DNA from 3 places in the Bacillus sp. N6 genome. Region 1 is predicted to be linked to each of the others. Evidence: predicted binding sites of a transcription regulator. Region 1 holds the regulator's gene; each other region holds the start of a gene.

The links. Region 1 encodes Rex, which represses fermentation and respiration genes when NADH is low (regulators of the CRP and FNR family bind a similar motif). Its sites were predicted from a motif close to TTGTGAAATATTTCACAA; they were not measured.
Region 2: a site for Rex is predicted at 2,033-2,050, ahead of ACUXVC_RS25180 (L-lactate dehydrogenase). Genes of this name have one in related genera too.
Region 3: a site for Rex is predicted at 2,434-2,451, ahead of adhE (bifunctional acetaldehyde-CoA/alcohol dehydrogenase). Genes of this name have one in related genera too.

The regions. Positions count from the first base shown of each region.
Region 1 is NZ_CM127843.1:253,055-257,276, forward strand. It holds gene ACUXVC_RS01485 (ABC-F family ATP-binding cassette domain-containing protein) at 1-1,230, opposite strand, end outside; gene ACUXVC_RS01490 (redox-sensing transcriptional repressor Rex) at 1,417-2,046, shown strand; gene ACUXVC_RS01495 (YdiK family protein) at 2,076-2,267, opposite strand; gene ACUXVC_RS01500 (CPBP family intramembrane glutamic endopeptidase) at 2,264-3,013, opposite strand; gene groES (co-chaperone GroES) at 3,404-3,688, shown strand; gene groL (chaperonin GroEL) at 3,727-4,222, shown strand, end outside.
Region 2 is NZ_CM127843.1:4,858,753-4,862,974, forward strand. It holds gene ACUXVC_RS25175 (PTS transporter subunit IIC) at 1-968, opposite strand, end outside; gene ACUXVC_RS25180 (L-lactate dehydrogenase) at 991-1,941, opposite strand; gene ACUXVC_RS25185 (spore coat protein) at 2,184-2,435, opposite strand; gene ACUXVC_RS25190 (hypothetical protein) at 2,449-2,634, opposite strand; gene ACUXVC_RS25195 (CPBP family intramembrane glutamic endopeptidase) at 2,778-3,491, opposite strand; gene ACUXVC_RS25200 (TetR/AcrR family transcriptional regulator) at 3,951-4,222, opposite strand, start outside.
Region 3 is NZ_CM127843.1:4,271,891-4,276,112, reverse strand. It holds gene mtnN (5'-methylthioadenosine/S-adenosylhomocysteine nucleosidase) at 1-242, shown strand, start outside; gene ACUXVC_RS22020 (O-acetylserine dependent cystathionine beta-synthase) at 325-1,248, shown strand; gene ACUXVC_RS22015 (bifunctional cystathionine gamma-lyase/homocysteine desulfhydrase) at 1,252-2,385, shown strand; gene adhE (bifunctional acetaldehyde-CoA/alcohol dehydrogenase) at 2,647-4,222, shown strand, end outside.

The DNA of each region.
Region 1 (4,222 bases):
CCGTTTAGAAGATGTTAAGTTTGCTTGTTCTTGATCATAATAACCAACAGATACATTTGATCCGAAAGAAACATCGCCATTTAATAGTGGTAACTTATTCACAATAGATTTTAATAATGTGGATTTCCCAATTCCGTTTGGACCAACTAAAGCAACACTATCTCCGCGAGTTAAGCGCATAGTTACGTTTTCAATTATAGGGTCCTCATCATAGCCAATGGTTGCATCCTTTACTTGTAAAACATCATTTCCACTTTGCTTTTCAATATCGAAGTGGAATGATGCTGACTTAGAATCACCTAATGGTCTCGTTAATAATTCCATTCTGTCTAGTTGTTTACGGCGACTTTGAGCACGTTTCGTTGTAGAGGCGCGAGCTATATTCTTTTGAACGAAGTCCTCAAGTTTTGCGATTTCATCTTGTTGTTTTTCGTAACGTTTCATTTCTTGCTCATATAATGCTGATTTTAAGTCTAAATATTTACTGTAGTTACCAACAAATCGTCTGCTTTCTTTATTCGAAATTTCATATACTTGTGTAACGAGTTTGTCTAAGAAATAACGGTCATGTGAAACGATTAATATTGCGCCAGGATAACCTTGTAAATATTGCTCAAGCCATGTTAATGTTTCGATGTCTAAATGGTTTGTAGGCTCGTCCAAAATAAGTAAGTCTGGTTTTGTTAATAATAATTTCCCAAGAGCTAATCTTGTTTTTTGCCCACCGCTTAAAGTAGAAATCGTCGTCTGGTGCGTTTCAACTGGGAAGCCAAGGCCGCTTAAAATGGAGCGAATGTCCGCTTCATATTGATATCCACCTTGATCTTTATAATTGAGTTGCAATTGGTCATAATCAGCTAACAATCTTTCATATATAGCTTCGTTTGAAAAGTTTTCTTCTTTTCCCATTTCTTGCTCAAGCCTTCGAAGTTTTGTCTCCATTTGCTGTAAGTGGGTAAAGACGGTTAGCATTTCATCCCAAATTGTTAAAGACGTTTCTAGGCCGGTATTTTGAGCTAAATACCCGATTGAGACATCTTTCGGTTTTATAATTTCGCCACCATCATGTGATAACTCACCAGCGATAATTTTTAATAATGTAGATTTTCCAGCTCCATTCCTTCCAACTAATGCGATACGATCTTTTGTTTGTACTTCCAATTTTATGTTTGCAAGAATTGTTTCTGCACCGTATAATTTCGAAAGTCCATTTACTTGTAATAAAATCAATGTTTTCACCTCAAATAATTTCTTAACTTTGCCATGTTTATATTTCTCAATCATACTAAAAATAGTGTATAGTTTAAAATAAGAGAGAATACTTCTTCTCTTTATTATACAAGGAATTTAATGAGTGCTAAACTTCTGTATTTGATTAAAGTATATGAATAAAGATAGGAAGAGAGGAGAGGTTATATGGATCAGCAAAAGATTCCACAAGCCACTGCTAAAAGATTGCCTCTATACTATCGATTTATCCAAAACTTATCTCTTTCTGGTAAGCAGCGTGTTTCATCGGCCGAATTGAGTGAAGCGGTAAAAGTAGATTCCGCAACAATACGAAGAGATTTTTCGTATTTTGGAGCGTTAGGGAAAAAGGGATATGGATATAACGTAAATTATTTATTATCATTTTTCCGCGAAACACTTGATCAAGATGATATAACGCGTGTAGCACTTATTGGAGTAGGTAATTTAGGGACCGCTTTCTTACATTATAATTTCACGAAAAACAATAATACAAAAATTGAAATGGCATTTGATGTTAGTGAAGAGAAAGTTGGAACAGAAATCGGGGGCATTCCTGTATACCATTTAGATGAATTAGAAGAGAGATTATCAAATGATATACAAGTGGCAATATTAACAGTACCGGCTACAGTAGCACAAGCTGTAGCAGATAGATTAGCTGAAACGAGCGTGCATGGTATTTTGAATTTCACACCAGCACGATTAAACGTATCAGAGAATATTAGAATTCATCATATTGATTTAGCTGTAGAGTTACAAACATTAGTTTACTTTTTGAAAAACTATCCACAATAAAACGCAGAGGAAGCGACCTCTGCGTTTTATTATTGTTTCTTCTTTGTGAATTTAACTAATATAAGGCGAAGTGCCAAATTAAAATCAATTGTTGCCATAACTGCAAATAGTATTGTCCACACATTCCAGATTGTATCTGTTACGTTCGTAATGGCGAAGCGTGTAAAGATACATCCAAGAAGGAAGTATAGTGCAGCCATGAACAATGGTGAGTTTCTCATACAAAAAATCCTCCGATAAAGCCTTGCATTTTTTCAGCTTCTTTAATCATTTCTTGAATTTGCTCATTGCTCATAAAAATTTGCCCAATAGCGACTAATGTATTCATCGCAACATGAGCTGCAATCGGAACGATAATACGCTTCGTCTTCACATATAAGAAGGCGAATACGAGCCCCATAGCAGTGTATACCAATAAGTGAGTAAAATCAAAATGGATTGCTGCAAATACAAGCGAACTAATGATAGCTGCAATAAAGAAGTTAAACTTCTTATAAAGTGTACCAAATAAAATTTTTCTAAATACGATTTCTTCCAAGATAGGTCCGATTATAGATACGACAATAAGGAACCAAGGTGTCGTTCTTGCAATTTCCATCAGTTTCATTGTATTTTCTGAACCTTGTTTAATTCCTAGCAGCTGCATCTCGATCATACCGGCAACTATTTGTGAAAAGAAAGCCAAGAAGAAGCCGATGAAAATCCATCCAATAGTAGCTGGAACAGAAGAGCGCATTGCATCTAAATGCCTGTCACGAATGTCTGTTCTAAGTAACCAAAGTACGATACATAATGCAACAAAGAAGCTAATAATTGCCCAGTGTCCCGTTATGATTTGTCCTTTTTCCTCCATGGTAAATCCTCTATTATCATAGAGTCCTGTTTTTAGGAGAAGTGGTAATCCAACAATTCCAGATAACTGCATTAAAATGTATGTAACGATAATCCACCAGTATTGTTTCTTCAAATAGTTTAACCATCCTTTCTAACTCTAGTGTATGAGATGAGGTAGGATAACATGTAAATATGTTATCTACGATATAAACTTTCATTCGAATTATGATTTTTTTGTAAATCCGTATTTGAAATTAAAGTAGGAGACAGGAAAAAGTTGTACGTTTAGCGAAAACAACTTAGGGTGTCTTTCATATTGTAACATACGAGTAGGGGAAACAACGATTCATATAGTAAAGGCAGTATTCTATATAGAAAGTTTATATAGTAATTTGCGAAAAAATTATGATTTTTTTACTTGCAAAAGAAATTGAGATTATTTATTATTATAAGTGTGTTAGCACTCGGATGACTTGAGTGCTAATAAATAAAATTTACATACAAAATGAGGAGGTTATTGTTCATGCTAAAGCCATTAGGTGATCGCGTTGTAATTGAGCTTGTTCAAGCAGAAGAAAAAACAGCAAGTGGTATTGTATTACCAGATACTGCAAAAGAAAAACCACAAGAGGGTAAAGTTGTTGCAGTAGGTACTGGTCGAGTGCTTGAAAATGGTGAGCGTGTTGCTTTAGAGGTAGCAGCAGGTGATCTTATCATCTTCTCAAAATATGCAGGTACTGAAGTGAAATACGAAGGTACAGACTACTTGATTTTACGTGAAAGTGACATTTTAGCAGTTATCGGTTAATTATATAAATCTTAAAAAATCCAAGGGGGTCAATTATTATGGCAAAAGATATTAAATTTAGTGAAGAAGCACGTCGTTCGATGCTTCGCGGTGTCGACACTCTTGCAAACGCAGTAAAAGTAACGCTTGGACCAAAAGGTCGTAACGTTGTACTTGAGAAAAAATTTGGTTCACCACTTATTACAAATGATGGTGTAACAATCGCAAAAGAAATCGAATTAGAAGATGCATTCGAAAACATGGGTGCAAAATTAGTAGCAGAAGTTGCTAGCAAAACAAATGATGTAGCTGGTGATGGCACAACAACTGCAACTGTATTAGCGCAAGCTATGATTCGTGAAGGTCTTAAAAACGTAACAGCTGGTGCTAACCCAATGGGTCTTCGTAAAGGTATCGAAAAAGCTGTTACTGCTGCAATTGAAGAATTAAAAACGATTTCTAAACCAATCGAAGGCAAATCTTCTATCGCACAAGTAGCTGCTATTTCTGCAGCTGACGAAGAAGTAGGTCAATTAATCGCTGAAGCAATGGAGC
Region 2 (4,222 bases), 750 kb from region 1:
TTTTTAAGAGCAATGTAAAGTATATAAGAAACAGCTACTGGAATGACGATATAAGTAATTACCATCGCCGGGAGAACTTCCCATCCTTCGCTGGAAATTAAATTAATTGGTGCGATAAGAGAACTTAATCCAAGACCTGCAATTTCTTTTCCTGCTTCCAGTTGGAAAATTAATGCGGATACCGGACCGACTATAGCACTGGCGACGACAGTTGGGACGAGAATCATTGGATTTTTAGTGATATTTGGCAACTGTACTTTCGGAGTACAAAGAGCTTGAGCTAATATGCCACCTAAATTGTTTTCTTTTGCTGAGATGACAGAGAATCCGATAAACTGAGCAACGCATCCGGCAAGAGCTGCACCACCTGCAACACCGTCTAAGCTAAGTGCGATCGCTAACGCAGCTGATGAAGCTGGAGAGATAAGTAATAGTCCCCAAACTACTGCAATGACGATAGAAGCGATAAACGGGCTACCAGCTGAGCTATCTTTAATGAACGCTCCAACTGCATTTAAAACAGGAGTAATATTATGAGATAACCAAATACCAACTAAACCAGAACCTAATATGGCCGCAAATGGAACGAGCATCATATCTAAAGCAGTTTTTCCGCTTAAACGTTTACCAATATATACAGCTAAAGTTGCTGTTAATAATGCACCGATTGGCTCACCAGTTTTAATAATTAGACCAGCTTCAGTAATTGAAATGGATCCGGCACCAATCGCTCCGGCTACCATCGCCGAGAAGATTACAAGACCGTTTGCACCGAGCATAAAAGCAATGCCGGCACCAATCGCTGGTGCCATTAGTGATTTTGCAACAACTCCGATTGTAATAAGTAATGGTATATCAACAATTCTTCCTATATTTTCGATTAGTAAACCAATTCCGAGGGATACGAAAATACCTTGTGCGATACCAGCAGATGCTTTAAATACACGAGACATTATATATTCCTTCATTTGTTTCACCTTCTCCTATAAGTTAGTAACCAATTGTTTTCATATAATCACGTAAAATATCGTTTGATTTTGCGAATCGAGATTCTTCATCCTCTGTTAAATTGAGTTCTACAACTTCTCTTATACCGTCTCTAGTAATAATAGCGGGTACTCCTGTACAAATATCATATTCACCGTACTCACCATCTAAAATGGCTGATACAGCAATGACACGGTGATCATCATTAAAGATTGAGCTTGCAATATATGCTAGAGAATTTCCGATTCCGTAATAAGTAGTTCCTTTACGTTTATAAATTTCCCATCCGGCTTTTGCAGTCTTCTCAACGATTTCATCTAAATCTATTTCACCAAATCGTTCTTTTTGTTCTTCTAAAATTTGCAGAATTGGCTTTCCACCAACAGTTACATGAGACCAAGCAACCATTTGAGAATCACCATGTTCTCCTAATGAATACCCATGAATACTACGAGGGTCTACATGTAGCATTTCAGATAAAATTGTTCTTAAGCGAGAAGAATCTAGTGATGTACCAGTACCGATTACGCGATTTCTAGGTAATCCAGATAATTTCCACACTTCATATGTAATAATATCAACTGGGTTCGATGCAAGTAAGAAAATACCATCAAATCCACTTGCCATTACACCACCAACAACACTTTCCATAATCTTCGCACTCGCTCCTAAAGTATCTAAGCGACTTTGTCCAGGTTTTGGTGCTGGCCCTGCTGTAATAATAACAATGTCCATATCTTTGCAGTCTTCATAGCTTCCTGCATATACTTTTGTTCTTGTATTTGTAAAGTTAATGCAATGTGATAAATCCATTGCTTCCCCAACTGCACGTTCATGATTTATATCAATTAATAATAGCTCTTCGCAAATACCTTGATTCACAATAGAATACGCACAACTTGATCCAACTAATCCAGTACCGATAATTGCAATTTTTCTTGTATGTCTTTTCATAGCAATCTCTCCTAAGTGATCATATAATCTATTTCTTTTGTTCTTTACACTCCTAATTATAGAGGTTCTCACGATAGAAACCATGGATACTTTGTGAAATATTGAGCAAAGTTTTTGTCCTTTTTGTGAATTGTCATATTCCATTTTCGTCATATTTGTTACAACTGGAAAAATATTTATTATGTATTTATTGACATATACAAAAAGAAAACGAACGAATAGATTCGCTCGTTTTCTTTTCCCTATTGTTCCGCACTTAATTGACTTTTTAATTGCTGTACAATCATCGGATTAGCAGGTGCTGCCGGTTTGTAATAACTCTTTTGCTTTGCGTACTCATACATATTACGTTGGCGCGCCTCGTCTTGATTACGAATTTGAATTAACGTTTGATGTAACTGTTCATTATCAGACTGAGCAATATAATTTGCATAGCTTGTTAAACTTGCATTTAATCCTGCTAAATAATCATTTACCATATCTTTTTCATTCATCTTTCTCTTCCTCCTATCCTAGGAAAGTCATTAATTGCTGTTTCGTATTTCGTGCATCTTGCGCATCTTTTTGTAGCATTTGTTTCAGTTGTGGATCTGTACACGTCTGTGCATACTGCTCCAACTTGTTAATAATCGTTGCATGTCCACCAATTAAATGACGTAAGTTTTCTACTTCAAGCTCTGTTAAGTTTTGCATATAACATACCCGCCTTTCTTTGTTCATTCATCATTAGTATTTGGTTCTTTTTGGATTGTATTCATCAACTTTTCCCACATATAAACAAAATAAAAGATGAATAGCTAGGCCATTCATCTTTTATGCTAAATATTCATTCAATTTTATAAAGAAACAATCATACTTATACTCACAAGTAGGTTCCATACAATATGTAAAATGATGCTAGGTAAAATAGATTGTGTTTTCTTATATAACATAGCAAATACAATCCCCATAATCATTGCCGTAACCGGAAAACCACCATGAAGAATCCCAAAGATAAAGGAAGAAATAATAATACCAACTAGAAAACTATATTTCTTTTCAAAAAATCGATACAAAATACCTCTATATAAAATTTCTTCTTTAATTGGTGTAATTATAGCAACACTTAACACATATATAATACTTTGTAGACTATTTTGAAGTCCTAAGCTCCCTAATTGATCTCTTTGCTGCTCTGCACTTTCAAAGCTAAACAACTCTAACATTACATACTGAGTTAATGCAATGATGATAAAACCTATTAATAAATACAAGTAGGTTTTCCCATTTTTTAAAATAGATACATCCCATATGTTCTTAATAAAATGAAGCACTGGTTTATACGCAAATAAAACAATAGTAACAACAGCTGCATCAAATAGAAGTAAATAATATCCCTCTAAATTAGCACGTAATACCTCTTCTCCAAAAATTCCAAGGGCTAAAGCAAGGAATAATCCCCCTAAGAGTGAGAACCCTAGAATGCTTGCAATCGTTACAACTAGATTTTTATATGTTATGTTATCTACTTCTCTTTCTGCATTATACGCGTCTAATACTGTTTTTCTCATACTATTCCTCCATTTGTTTTCATTACCTTAACAAAAAACCTTTAATACAAATATATAGATAATATAACAATTTTTTCAAAAAGAATAATATGCAATTTTACATATCATGAAAGCTTTGTATTATATAGTTTTTGGAATTAGATTACTATAGAATAATTATTAGATGAAATTCCAAAAATTTCTTATCTATCCACCATAACTCTCGCATCATATAAAATTTATTAGTTAAAGGAGCAATGAACATGAAAACACATGACTTCCTTACAGGAATCCAGAAGGGCTCTGAGCCTAGTCCATATCAAGATCCTATTGCTTTTATTTTCGTTTGCCTTTCTATATACACATTTTTCAAACCTGCTAAATAATATCATGTAATGAGAAAAAGCCTACCGCTCTTTTCGAATCATATGCACTAAAAAACCTTAGAATCACTTCTAAGGTTTTTGTTTGCCTCGTTTCTTATTCACGTAATCCTTTAATAAACGTTTCCAATAATACATATAAACTTATATCCAGATCTAACGGCAAACCAAATCCGCCTTGCTGTTCAATCGAAGCAAATCCATGACAAATACTTCTGAATCCGCGTGTCGCATGAAGTGCATTCTCTCCTTCTAAGCCATACTGTTGTAAAACTCGAAGACAAAGCTTTACAATTTCGTCACCTGCTTTTCTTACTTCTTCATCTCGTAAAAAAGTTGCTTCATATAGTCCAGGATGTTTTCGGACAA
Region 3 (4,222 bases), 1.3 Mb from region 1:
TTATGAGTGATCCGAACCGCGTTGCAGCCATCCGTGATAAATTTGAAAATCTTTATGCGGTAGAAATGGAAGCAGCAGCTGTCGCACAAGTATGCCACCAATATGAAGTTCCGTTTGTTATCATTCGCGCACTTTCTGATATTGCTGGTAAAGAATCAAATGTTTCATTTGATCAGTTTTTAGATCAAGCAGCTCTTCATTCTACAAACTTTATCGTAAAAGTGTTAGAAGAGTTAAAGTAATGTAACAAAAAGGCAACTGTCTCATATAAAGAAAATACATACAGTTGCCTTTTCTTTATTGGCAAACAAGGGGGAGAACACGATGAATGTATATCGTGGAGTTCATGAGTTAATTGGTCATACACCAATTGTAGAAATTACTCGTTTTTCACTTCCGAAAGGGGTCCGCTTATTTGCAAAGCTTGAATTTTATAACCCAGGCGGAAGCGTTAAGGATCGTTTAGGAAGAGAATTAATCGAAGATGCGCTAGAAAAAGGGCTTGTTACCCAAGGTGGAACAATTATTGAACCGACTGCTGGGAATACTGGTATTGGACTGGCACTTGCAGCATTAGAACATGATTTACGTGTTATCGTTTGTGTACCAGAGAAATTTAGTATTGAAAAACAAGAATTGATGAAAGCACTAGGTGCAACGGTCGTGCATACACCGACTGAGCAAGGAATGACCGGTGCAATTGCAAAAGCAAAAGAATTAGTAAATGAAATACCGAATTCATACTCTCCAAGTCAGTTTGCGAATGAAGCAAACCCGCGTGCTTATTTCAAAACACTAGGTCCTGAACTTTGGGATGCACTGAATGGAGAGATTAACATATTTGTTGCTGGAGCAGGAACTGGCGGTACGTTTATGGGGACTGCATCTTATTTGAAAGAAAAAAATATAGATATTAAAACAGTTATCGTAGAGCCAGAAGGATCTATTTTAAATGGTGGTAAGGCTGGTTCACATGAGACCGAAGGAATTGGACTGGAATTTATCCCGCCATTTTTGAAGACATCTTATTTTGATGAAATTCATACGATTTCTGATCGGAATGCATTTTTACGAGTGAAAGAATTAGCGCAAAAAGAAGGACTTCTCGTTGGGAGCTCTTCAGGAGCAGCATTTCATGCGAGCTTACTTGAGGCAGAGAAGGCAGCACCAGGTACAAATATTGTAACCATTTTTCCTGATAGCAGTGAGCGCTATTTAAGTAAAGACATATACAAAGGATGGGAATAAAAAATGAGAGCAAAGACAAAGTTAATTCATGGTATTCGCATAGGAGAACCTTCAACTGGATCTGTAAACGTACCGATCTATCAAACAAGTACGTACAAACAAGAAGCGGTTGGTAAGCATCAAGGATATGAATATTCACGTACAGGCAACCCAACACGTGCAGCTTTAGAAGAAATGATCGCCGTATTAGAAAATGGTCATGCTGGATTTGCATTCGGTTCTGGAATGGCTGCTATTACAGCGACAATTATGTTGTTCTCAAAAGGTGACCACGTTATTTTAACAGATGATGTTTATGGTGGAACGTATCGTGTTATTACGAAAGTATTAAACCGCTTCGGTATTGAACATACATTTGTAGACACAACAAACTTAGAGGAAGTTGTAGAAGCAATTCGTCCAAATACGAAAGCGATCTATGTGGAAACACCAACGAACCCACTACTAAAAATTACTGATATTAAGAAAATATCTACTCTTGCTAAAGAGAAAGATTTATTAACAATTATTGATAATACATTCATGACGCCATATTGGCAGTCGCCGATTTCTTTAGGAGCAGACATTGTACTTCATAGTGCAACGAAATATTTAGGAGGTCATAGTGACGTAGTTGCAGGTCTAGTAGTGGTAAATAGCCCACAACTAGCAGAAGACCTTCACTTTGTACAAAACTCAACAGGAGGTATTCTTGGACCACAAGATAGCTTCTTACTACTTCGCGGTTTAAAAACGTTAGGAATTCGTATGGAAGAACATGAAACGAATTCACGCGCTATTGCTGAATTCTTAAATAATCATCCAAAAGTAAATAAAGTATATTACCCAGGTCTTGAATCACATCAAAACCACGAATTAGCAACAGAACAAGCAAATGGATTTGGTGCTATTATTTCGTTTGATGTAGATAGTGAGGAAACATTAAATAAAGTACTTGAGAAACTGCAATACTTTACACTTGCTGAAAGCTTAGGAGCAGTAGAAAGTTTAATTTCTATCCCATCTCAAATGACACATGCATCAATCCCAGCAGATCGCCGTAAAGAATTAGGAATTACAGATACATTAATTCGTATTTCTGTCGGTATTGAAGATGGTGAAGATTTAATTGAAGATTTAGCACAAGCGCTAGCGTAATAAAAAATGCACTGCTAATGTGGAGCAGTGCATTTTTATTATGTTAATTTGTGAAACATTTCACAAATTAGACATACACAAATGAAATGATTTCATGTATATTGAATTCATGAAATGTTATTCACGAGCAAACTTGTGAAATGTTTCACAAACAATGGGATTCATGTAGGACGGTAACTCTATTTTTTTTCGCTAATCGGGACTTATTATGACCTATAGGGACTTATAAAGACCGTGATAACAGAATAGGAGGAAATTTGCATGGTAGTCAAAGAGAAAGTTGTAAATGAAATGCAAGAGGTAAAAGAGATGATTGATATGTTAGTAAATAACGGTCAACAAGCTTTACAAGCATTAGAAAGTTTTACACAAGAGCAGATTGACAACATTGTTCATGAAATGGCATTAGCAGGTGTTGATCAACATATGCCACTTGCAAAATTGGCTGTTGAAGAAACAGGCCGTGGTGTCTATGAAGACAAATGCATTAAAAATATTTTTGCCACTGAATATATTTGGCATAGTATAAAGCAAAATAAAACGGTAGGAATTATTCACGAAGATCCTCATGAAGAAATAATAGAAATTGCAGAACCTGTCGGTGTAGTAGCTGGGGTAACACCAGTAACGAATCCAACGTCGACAACAATGTTTAAAGCGTTGATTGCGATAAAAACGAGAAATCCAATTATTTTCGCATTTCATCCTTCTGCACAAAATTGTTCGGTGGCAGCAGCGAAAACCGTATATGATGCAGCAATGAAAGCTGGTGCACCAAAACATTGTATTCAATGGATTGAAAGACCGTCTGTCGAAGCGACGAAACAATTAATGAACCATGAGGGTGTGGCACTCGTTCTAGCAACTGGAGGCGCTGGTATGGTGAAATCAGCTTACTCTACTGGAAAACCAGCGCTAGGTGTAGGTCCTGGTAATGTACCGTGTTATATAGAAAAATCAGCACATGTAAAACGAGCTGTTAATGATTTAATTTTATCGAAAACATTTGATAACGGTATGATTTGTGCATCGGAACAAGCAATCATTGTCGATAAAGAAATCTATGATGATGTTAAAACAGAAATGATCGAAAACAATTGTTACTTTGTAACAGAAGAAGAAAGAAAAAAATTAGAAAAGCTCGTTATAAATGAAAATACATGTGCAGTAAATAGTGATATTGTAGGAAAATCAGCACAGTATATTGCCGAATTAGTTGGGATTACTGTTCCTGAACATACAAAAATGCTTGTAGCTGAAATTCAAGGTATCGGAGCAGCATACCCGTTATCTCGTGAGAAACTGAGCCCAGTATTAGCCTGTGTGAAGGCGAATTCATTAGAAAAAGGATTTACATATTGCGAAGAAATGTTGAACCTCGGTGGTTTAGGACATTCAGCAGTTATTCATTCTACAAATAAAGAAGTGCAAAAGCAATTTGGATTACGTATGAAAGCTTGCCGTCTCATTGTAAATGCACCTTCATCACAAGGTGGAATAGGGGATATATATAACGGATTTATTCCATCACTTACACTTGGTTGTGGTTCTTACGGAAAAAATTCAGTTTCCCAAAATGTAACAGCGACTCATTTATTAAATATAAAAAGGCTGGCAAATAGAAAAAAGAATATGCAGTGGTTCAAATTGCCACCAAAAATTTATTTTGAAAAACATGCTACAGCGTATTTAGCAAATATGCCTAACATTTCACGTGCATTTATTGTAACGGATCCTGGAATGGTTGAACATGGCTATGTGGATACAGTCACGCACTATTTAAACAAGCATGCAAATGATGTGAAAATTGAAGTTTTCTTTGAGGTCGAACCAGATC